One region of the Bacillus sp. JJ1122 genome, then DNA from elsewhere that is predicted to be linked to it. Evidence: riboswitches for the same ligand, from Rfam matches in the RefSeq annotation. Region 1 holds a riboswitch; each other region holds the start of a gene.
The links. Region 1 has a riboswitch for thiamine pyrophosphate ahead of tenA (thiaminase II). Riboswitches for the same ligand answer to the same signal wherever they lie in the genome.

Region 1 (3,281 bases):
AAAAAGGAGCACAGGATAACCTGTGCCGTCAAAGGATTATATTTTTAAAAGGGGGTCAATTTCTACTTCTATAATACCCCATGATTATTTCACTACTGTTACAGAAGAATTAATAAATAATTACGTTTTGTTAATTTATACCGCCAGGCACTTTTTTTACCAGCAAAAAGGAAATTTTTATCAATGTAAATGTATTTTTATTCCGTACAAAACTAAATACCCGCAGGCAAAGTTCCTGCGGGGAGTTTTAAAGTATCTTATTTTAAGCGTTCGCTTTTAATTCTTCAAGCAATTCTTCTACATAATGCTGTGCGTTCTGTGCAGCGATACTGCCGTCGCCAGTAGCTGTCACGATTTGGCGAAGTGTTTTTTCACGGATATCGCCAGCTGCGAAGATGCCAGGAACTTTCGTTTCCATAAGCTCGTTTGTTTCAATATATCCGCTGCTGTTTGTGATTCCAAGGCTTTCGAATGGCTTTGTTAATGGAACCATTCCGATGTAGATGAATACACCGTCAGCCGGGAATTCCATTTCTTCCCCATCCTCTTTCGTAGATACGAGCGTCACACTGCCAACCTTGCCGTCTTTATCGTTGATTTGCTTAACAGTATGGCTCCAGATAAAGTCAATTTTTTCATTTGCAAACGCGCGATCCTGAAGGATTTTTTGCGCGCGAAGTTCGTCACGTCGGTGAACGATTGTCACTTTTGAAGCAAAACGTGTTAAATAAACGCCTTCTTCAACAGCAGAGTCTCCGCCGCCGACAACAAGAAGTTCTTTATTTTTAAAGAATGCTCCATCACAAACTGCGCAGTAAGAAACGCCGCGTCCGCCTAATTCCTGCTCGCCAGGAACACCGATCTTTTTATATTCTGCACCTGCAGAAATAATAATTGAGCGCGCTTTATATTCTTTGCTGCCAGCTTTGATCGTTTTGTATTCTTTGCCGTCGATGACTTCTTTTACATCACCATAAGCATATTCAGCACCGAATTTTTTAGCGTGATCAAACATTTTAGTTGAAAGCTCAGGTCCAAGAATGTGGTCAAATCCAGGGTAGTTTTCAACTTCTTCCGTATTGGCCATCTGTCCGCCAGGAACGCCGCGTTCAAGCATCAATGTAGATAAATTCGCACGTGATGTATAGACAGCAGCCGTCATGCCTGCCGGGCCAGCACCGATAATGATGACATCATAAATTTTCTCTTCTGACATGGTGTACAACTCCTTTAAAATCAAAATCCGCATTAACTTCCGTTTTCATTCGAAAATAGTATTTCCTGCCTAAACATATCCTATAAAACAAGAGACATATAGTCCAAAAATATGCTTAGAAAAATTGGCTGTTCACGTAATTGACACTAATGATTTGAAGCGTAAAAAATTTGGTTGGATGTGGTCAAGATTTCCTTGCGAACTTTTTTTCTGTCCAGCTTTATTCTTTGACAATTTTCTGAAGGGTGTTATGCTGATTTACAGATAATAATTAAATACGCAATATTCATCTGCTAGGGGAGCCTTTTGTTAAGGCTGAGATTAAAGTGAAACTTTAAGACCCTTCGAACCTGATCTGGATTATACCAGCGTAGGGAAGTGGAGTATCTGGAGCTTTTTTTGTTTCACTTTGCTGCCAATACAACCACTTTCTGCCTAAAGAAAGTGGTTTTTTTATTGGGAAAAAGCATCCTTCGCCGGCAGGATGTTGAATCTTTATTAACCAGGAGGTCTATTATGTCTACTTTTACACAGTTGATCCGCCAAGAAGCAAATGAGATTTGGGAAGCGAATTTTAACCACCCATTCGTCCAGGGAATCGCCAAGGGGACCTTATCTCTTGAAAGCTTTAAATATTATATTTTGCAGGACTCCTATTACCTCTCCCATTTTGCCCGTATCCAGGCAATTGGTGCATCGAGAGCTGAGGATTTATCCATAACGGCAAAAATGGCTGCCCATGCCCAGGGTACATATCAGGCCGAGCTTGGTTTACATGAAAGCTTTATGGGACAGCTTGGTGTCACGAAGGACGACTTGAAAAGCTTCGAGCCAGCTCCGACTGCCTACGCCTATACTTCACACCTTTACCGAGTTTCTGCATCGGGAAGCCTGGGGGAAATCATTGCCGCTATCCTTCCCTGCTACTGGATCTACCACGAGATTGGAGAACTGCTTAAGAATGCTGCTCCGGAAACGCCAGTTTACCAGGAATGGATCGCCGCTTATGGAAGCGACTGGTTCACCGAGCTTGTGAACGAGCAGATCGACCTTCTTGATGCTCTTGCAGAAAAAGCTTCAGAACATGAAAAAGAAAAAATGAAACAGCACTTTTTGATCAGCTGCCATTACGAGCTGCAATTCTGGGAAATGGCCTTCACGCTGGAAGGCTGGTCTACCAATCAATAAAAGGCCATCACAAAGTAAGCATCTTTAAAAGCAAAAAAAGTGTCATACCCGTTATTGGGGATGACACTTTTTTTAAAACAGCTAACCTCATTCTGCCAGGCAGAAGGGTTCCCGCTCTTCAATTAAATGCTGTCTTCTTCATGAAGAAATTCGTTCGCCAAACTAATATATTTTGAAAGTGTTGAAACGGACAGTCCGTATTTATTTGCAACTGCTTGTTTCGAAGTCTTGATATTTCTTAGCTTATCCCAGAGATAATCTACAGCGGCTGCCCATGCTTTCTTATTTTTAAAATCATAGCCAGCTTCTACTGCCTGCTCAAATACTGAAAACCACATAATATAAACACCAGCTTCATTTTTCCCGATCGGCTGATGGTGATCATACAATAGCTTAGCCGTTTCATGCGCGCCGGCAACTTCTTCCTTCTGATCGTTCAACTTGCCTGAAGCGACGTATGCAAGGTACGATTTCTCGACTTCCGTCATTTTATCGGTCGACTTTTCCGCAGCAAGGATCTCTTTCTTTTTTGAAGAAACAGATGTCAGGAAGAGAGCGAATAATCGTTCTTCAGCATAATCACTGTTCAGCTGATGAAGGATCGCCGCAACCTGCGACTCGAATTTACCGCCTGGGTTTTCTGACCAAGGTTCCATCCCCTCTTTTTCAGGAGTGTATTCGAGAACCTTTTTCCAAATCACTCTTGCAGAATGCTCCCTGCCGGTAAAATAGGATGCATGCGCCAGCCAGTAATAGAAGGCCCCATCCCCTTCAAATCCTGTTTTCTGAAGCTTCTTCAGCCATCTGTAGGCCAGTTCATATTCACCAACAAGCGCAAATGTGGCACCAAGCTTGAACTGATGTTCAACGTGGATTG
Region 2 (3,281 bases), on a different contig from region 1:
ATAGCAGGAGAGGACTTTATTTATTTCCAAATCCGCAGTTCTGTTAAAAAGGATTATCCAAATCTATTGGATATCACTGCTGCTGGCCATCTTTTAGCAAATGAAGATACAGTTGATGGTTTAAGGGAGGTTAAGGAAGAGCTGGGAATAGACATTGGGTTGGATGAGTTATTTTTCGTGGGGACAATCAAGGCTTCACTTGTTAGTTCAAATTTTATCGATAAAGAAATGTGCCATGTGTATGTGTATAACAAGCATGTCCCTTTAGAGAAATACAGCCTGCAAAAAGAGGAAGTCTCAGGAATAATAAGGACCAGTCTCGACGCTTTTGAAAAGCTCTGGTTTGGAGAAGTGAGGGAATTGGAGGCAGAGGGTTTTACACTAAATCCCGATGGTCAAAAGCAACCTCTGGTTTTGAAGGTAGTAAAAGATCAATTTGTCCCGCATGAGGATGAATATATTAATAGTGTGATCAAAGCAATAAGGGAGATTTAGAGGGGGATGCTGAATGAAAATGTTGTTTAACTACAATTGGGCAGTCCGGGATGATTGGTATAAGTGGTGTGAAGGGGTTAGTGAGGGAGAACTGCTCGCTGCACGGACAGGAGGAATGGGAGGTGTATTACAGACCCTTTTTCATATTATTGACGTGGAATGGAGCTGGATTCGCTTGCTTCAGGGAAAAGACGATTTCCAGGAGAACTTTGAGCTTTATAATACCTTGGATAAGGTGAAAAAATTGGATGCAAAATTTAAAGCTGAGGTAAAAGAGTTCGTTCTTGCCTGGAATGGTGAGATGGAAAACCGAATCTTACAGCTTCGAGAGTCAGATGGCAGCAGCGTTATCTTCACCTGGGGTGAGATTATGAGACATACCCTTGCACATGAAATTCACCACATTGGGCAAATTTCAGTCTGGGCAAGGGAGATTGGAAAGCAGCCAGTGACAGCGAACTTCATCGGGCGCGGTCTTTTTCAAAACGAGCAAGGTTAGTGCGATTTTTAATCGACTAAAATCAATTAAGCCGTCAACTAACTTAATGCGAAATGATTAGCGGATCGATAAGTCTGATTAGGAAAATTATATTGACATTAGAATCATTCCATTATATATTAATAAATGTCCTCGCTAATAAGGACAAACAGAATAACGATTCCTTAGCTCAGCTGGGAGAGCGCTACCTTGACAGGGTAGAGGTCGCTGGTTCGAACCCAGTAGGAATCATACTTGAGAAGCGTGAATTCCTATTAAAGGGATTCGCGTTTTTTTTTATAGAATTTTCATCTAGTCTGATACTTGATAACCATAAGATATTTTTATTTTCCTAGACGAATCAAAAAACTTTCTATATAGTAGAATTGACAATTGGAGAATTGGAAATGTAGGGGAGCCGGTGGTGCCGGCTGAGAAAGTGTCCATAGATGCTGACCCTTTAACCTGATCTGGTTAGTACCAGCGTAGGGAACATCTTCTGATAGACGTTTATCGTTTATTATGGATTTTTTCATGCGCTTGGGATTCCCCGAGCGCATTTTTCTGTTTGTTTAAGCCTTCCTTTCCACCTTCATTGTCAAGTAAATACAGGAAGAGGGAGAATCATGAAGAAATTATTGGTGTTGTTTTTCGGATTTTTATACATTTGGAGTCTTGCCGGCTGTTCATCGGATGAACCGACAGCCAAGGAAAAGGATTCATTGAAAAAGGTTTCAATCGTGCTTGACTGGACTCCGAATACGAATCATACAGGAATTTATGTTGCAAAGGAAAAAGGATACTTCAAGAAGCATGGACTGGATGTAGAAATTCTTTTACCTGGTGAAGCGGGAGCTGATCAGCTGGTCGCATCAGGGAAGGCAGAGTTTGGTGTAAGTTATCAGGAAGGAATTACTCAGGCTAGGATTCAGGGAATTCCACTCGTATCGCTGGCTGCTGTTATCCAGCATAACACCTCAGGCTTTGCATCACCGAAAGCTAAAAACATTGTTTCGCCAAAGGACTTTGCAGGCAAAACGTATGGAGGCTGGGGATCGCCCATTGAAAAAGAAGTGATCAGTTCATTAATGAAACAGGAAAATGCTGATGTAGAAAAAGTGAAAATTGTTAATATGGGGAACTCAGACTTTTTCACAGCGGTAAAACGGGATATTGATTTTGCCTGGATTTATTATGGTTGGACTGGTGTAGAAGCAGAGTTGAGAAATGAACCAATCAATATGGTGTATTTAACAGACTACTCGAAGAAGCTTGATTATTATACACCTGTCATAAGCACAAATGAAAAGATGGTCAAGAATGATCCGGAAACCATTAAGGCGTTCATGGAGGCACTCACAGAGGGATATCAATTTTCAATCGATCATCCGTCAGAAAGTGCCGATATCCTGATCAAGGCCGTACCTGATCTGGATAAAGAACTGGTTAAGAAAAGCCAGGAATGGCTTTCTCCAAAGTATCAGGATGATGCAGATCGCTGGGGAGAGCAAAAGCTGGAGGTTTGGAAGAATTACAGTGAATGGATGTTAGAAAACGGGCTTCTGGAGAAGGAATTGGATGCTAAAAAAGCCTTTACGAATGAATTTTTACCAGAATAAGGAGGGAACGGACAATGGCGAATGCACTTGTAAGTGTACAAATTATCCCAAAGGCTTCTTCAACAGAGGAAGTCATAAAATTGGTAGATGAGGCAATTAGTATTATTGATCAAACTGGAGTGAAATATGAAGTCCATCCTTTGGAAACAACGATGGAAGGTGAGCTTGAAACACTCTTATCGGTGATTGCTGAGATGAATAAAAAAATGGTTGAATTGGGTTCACCTAATGTTATTTCACAGGTGAAAATCCTGTATCAGCCAACTGGAATCACAATGAATACACTGACGGAGAAGTACCGCTAATGAAGTCAATCTGGAATAAGGGCTGGAGACCATTTTTGGTTCTCCTCCTTTTCTTTATGTTTTGGGAAGGAATCACCCGTTTTATGGAGATTCCTGAATGGCTGTTACCCGCCCCTTCTGTCATAGTAAAAGAAGCGATGGAGAGTTATTCATTATTTTTACCCGATGTCGGGGCAACACTAGAATTGGCAATTGCTGGGCTTTTGCTCGGGGCAGCGTTTGGTTTCCTGATTGCCATGATGCTTCACTTAGTTCCTGCACTTCAGAATGCTTTTTATCCATTATTAATTTTATCTCAGAATGTACCCATTATCGTTCTGGCTCCTCTATTGGTGATCTGGTTTGGATTCGGTTTTTTGCCGAAATTGCTCATTATTATTTTAG
Region 3 (3,281 bases), on a different contig from region 1:
AATTGGTGACAACCACGTTTGTAATGTTATGAATCAGCGGTTTTTGGGTACGCACTTTGTTTAGCATACTGACAATCTCTGATTTTTCCATGTCAATTCCTCCCTTTGCTTACGGTGAACTCTCCCCTATGTGCAATGAAATTTACAACTGGGAAATCACCTTTTCCTTCTTGTTACGAACTCTCTTAGTCCATAACAAGTCCGCCATCTACGACAAGGTTTTGCCCCGTAACCGCACGCCCCCAAGGTGATGCAAAAAACACAACGGCATCTGCCGCTTCAGCTGGGTCCGTTACTTTTTTCAGTGGAGTCGATGATTGGATCAGCTTGAAAACCTCCTCAGAAGTAGCAGAGCTTGCGTCGGTTGTTTTTAGCAAACCGCCCGACACCATATTTACTGTGATGCCATATTTGCCAAGATCATTGGCCATATTCCTGGTAAAACCAAGTAAGGCAGCCTTGCTCGTCGTATAGTCGTGATAAGGCACAACCGGGTTCTGGAACAGGTTTGTACCAATGTTAATGATCCGCCCAAATTTCATGCTTTCCATATCCTGAAGTCCAGCCTGAATGGTATTCAGCGCACCGCGGATGGAGCCTTCAAGCTGCAGCTGGTAATCTTCCCAGCCAATTGAATAAGCATCCTTATTTGCAACAGGATCAAATTTAAAACTGATTAGCGCGTTATTCACAATGGTCGTAATCGGTGTGCCAAAGTGCTCCTTTGCCTTTCTGAACATGCTCTGGACCTGTTCTGAATTCCTGACATCTGCATGGACAGCAAATGCGGTATCCCCGATTTCCTCTGCTAGCTGCCTTGCTTTTTGCTCGCTTTGAAAATAGTTGATTACGACTCTCGCGCCTTCTCTTGCAAAAGCTTTTACCGTTTCTGCTCCTAACCCCCGGCTCCCGCCAGTCACCAATACTACCTGATTTTTTAATTCCATTTTTAGTACCTCCTTGAAAATATGTTCTGCTAAGTTGTCTGTTGATTTCCGCTCCAGGCAAATCTCGCTTCCCACTGCAATCAACAGGACTTTGATCCTCTTCATTGACCTTGGTCCAGATTAAAAATAAATGCAGTTTTTTAGTACTTTGTTGTGTTTAATAAGTTGATTTTCACTTCAGGATGCTTGCTTTCCAATGCGAAGGCGGTGAGCTTTCTCGGCAGGCTGGATTTCAATCGTTACCCGTCATTTCCTATATTCGCTTACCGTATTCTTCAACAACTCTCTTGCTAGTGTATTTTCAGCCTTTTTAATGATTTGTCTGATTCTTTCAGGAGACACGTCTAATTGTTCGCCAATCTCTCTATGTTGAGCTCTACTGTTGTTTAGTGCATAAACTTGATCTAAGATAAACTGTTCCCTATCTGATAAAATATGTTTTATGGACCTATACACTTTAATAAACCGATTGTATTCACTTGATTCACGATCTTTTAATATTTTTAGGTATGGTTTCCGTTTACCGTATCCAGGTTCGAAATGAGGGCTCCATACAGATCTAATCATCTCCATAAAGTAAATAGCATCATCAATAGTTATATCTAATTTGTTTTTCATACACCCTCCGCTCCAATCAACTTATTTTTTAATGGTTTGCTATCAAACAATCCACTTTAAAAAACAACAATCTTTTAGAAAACAGCCAAATAAAAAAGCCAGATCCTAATAGGACCTGGCTTAAAAGCAATGTAAGGGAAAAAAACATCTCTCACTACTTTCCTACGCTGGTATTACCCAGATCAGGTCCAAAGGGTCAAAAAACTGATGTTTTCCTCTCAGCCCAACACAGGGCTCCCCTAGTAGTACAACGAATATTTAATTATTTTCATAGTAGCCTTAACCTTTATATATGTAAAGGGATTTGAATTTATTAGTTATAAGTACATTTTTTATAACCCAATACAAATTGAGTTCATCGGGATATATGATAATATGAAAATATACTCAAGAATGGGAGATGAAGGGAATTGAAAAACGAGATTATTGAAAGATTTACTTCTTATGTAAAAGTTGATACGCAATCCAATGAAAACAGTGAAACCTGCCCTTCGACAGATGGCCAGCTAACGCTTGCCAATATGCTTGTGGATGAATTGAAGGCAATTGGCATGGAAGAAGTCACCATCGACGAGAACGGTTATGTGATGGCGACGCTTCCTTCCACTACAGATAAGGATGTACCAACGATCGGCTTTCTTGCTCACGTTGATACAGCGACTGATTTTACCGGAAAGAACGTCAACCCACAGGTCATTGAAAACTTTGATGGCGGTGCAATCGTTCTGAATAAAGAGCTGGGTGTTGTTCTGTCACCTGAGGATTTCCCGGAGCTTCCGCAATATAAAGGGCACACATTGATCACAACGGATGGCACTACCCTTCTTGGAGCAGACAATAAAGCTGGCATTGCTGAAATCATGACTGCGATGGCTTATTTGATTAAGCATCCAGAAATTAAGCATGGCAAGATCAGGGTTGCTTTTACACCTGATGAAGAAATCGGGAGAGGACCTCATAAATTTGATGTAGCCGCGTTTAATGCTAAATTTGCTTATACGATTGATGGCGGCCCGCTTGGCGAGCTTGAGTATGAAAGTTTTAACGCAGCTGGTGCGAAGCTGACGTTCAAAGGGAAGAATGTTCACCCGGGTACAGCAAAAGGCAAAATGGTCAACTCTGCGAAAATCGCGATGGAATTCCACAGCAAGCTGCCGGCAGAAGAAGCCCCTGAACATACGGAAGGATATGAAGGCTTCTTCCATCTAAGCTCCATTAATGGCGACGTGGAAGAAACGAAACTGCAATATATCATCCGCGACTTCCACAGCGACAGCTTTCAGGCACGAAAGAATTTGTTTGAGAAGATCGCGGGGGAACTGAAGGAAAAATACGGTGAAGACCGCGTCCACCTGGAATTGAACGATCAGTACTACAATATGAAGGATAAAATCGAGCCAGTGAAGGAAATCGTCCACATTGCTTACGAAGCAATGGAAAACCTCGGGATCAAGCCAATTGTGAAGCCGATCCGCGGCGGCACAGACGGATCTCAGCTAAGCTATATGGGACTGCCTACACCCAACATCTTCACAGGAGGCGAAAACTTTCACGGCCGATTCGAGTACATTTCAGTAGACAACATGCAAAAATCCGTAGAAACAATCATCGAAGTTGCCAAACTCTTCGAAGCCAAAGCATAACACTTTAACACACCACCGCGCCAGGGGTCAGACCCCCGGCACTTTAACGCATAACCGCACTGGGGGTCTGACC

Region 2: it holds a riboswitch for thiamine pyrophosphate, as region 1 does, so the genes downstream of both, V7201_RS11160 (ABC transporter substrate-binding protein) here and tenA (thiaminase II) in region 1, are expected to answer to the same signal.
Region 3: it holds a riboswitch for thiamine pyrophosphate, as region 1 does, so the genes downstream of both, V7201_RS02325 (sigma factor-like helix-turn-helix DNA-binding protein) here and tenA (thiaminase II) in region 1, are expected to answer to the same signal.

What each region holds. Positions count from the first base shown of each region.
Region 1 is NZ_JBALQL010000001.1:40,649-43,929, reverse strand. It holds gene trxB (thioredoxin-disulfide reductase) at 263-1,216, opposite strand; TPP riboswitch at 1,502-1,610, shown strand; gene tenA (thiaminase II) at 1,733-2,404, shown strand; gene V7201_RS00190 (tetratricopeptide repeat protein) at 2,527-3,281, opposite strand, start outside.
Region 2 is NZ_JBALQL010000019.1:87,005-90,285, forward strand. It holds gene V7201_RS11145 (NUDIX hydrolase) at 1-495, shown strand, start outside; gene V7201_RS11150 (DinB family protein) at 509-994, shown strand; tRNA gene V7201_RS11155 (tRNA-Val) at 1,153-1,225, shown strand; TPP riboswitch at 1,375-1,482, shown strand; gene V7201_RS11160 (ABC transporter substrate-binding protein) at 1,600-2,592, shown strand; gene V7201_RS11165 (thiamine-binding protein) at 2,607-2,897, shown strand; gene V7201_RS11170 (ABC transporter permease) at 2,897-3,281, shown strand, end outside.
Region 3 is NZ_JBALQL010000003.1:9,566-12,846, forward strand. It holds gene thiM (hydroxyethylthiazole kinase) at 1-91, opposite strand, end outside; gene V7201_RS02320 (3-oxoacyl-ACP reductase) at 186-947, opposite strand; gene V7201_RS02325 (sigma factor-like helix-turn-helix DNA-binding protein) at 1,194-1,565, opposite strand; TPP riboswitch at 1,708-1,816, opposite strand; gene pepT (peptidase T) at 1,976-3,208, shown strand.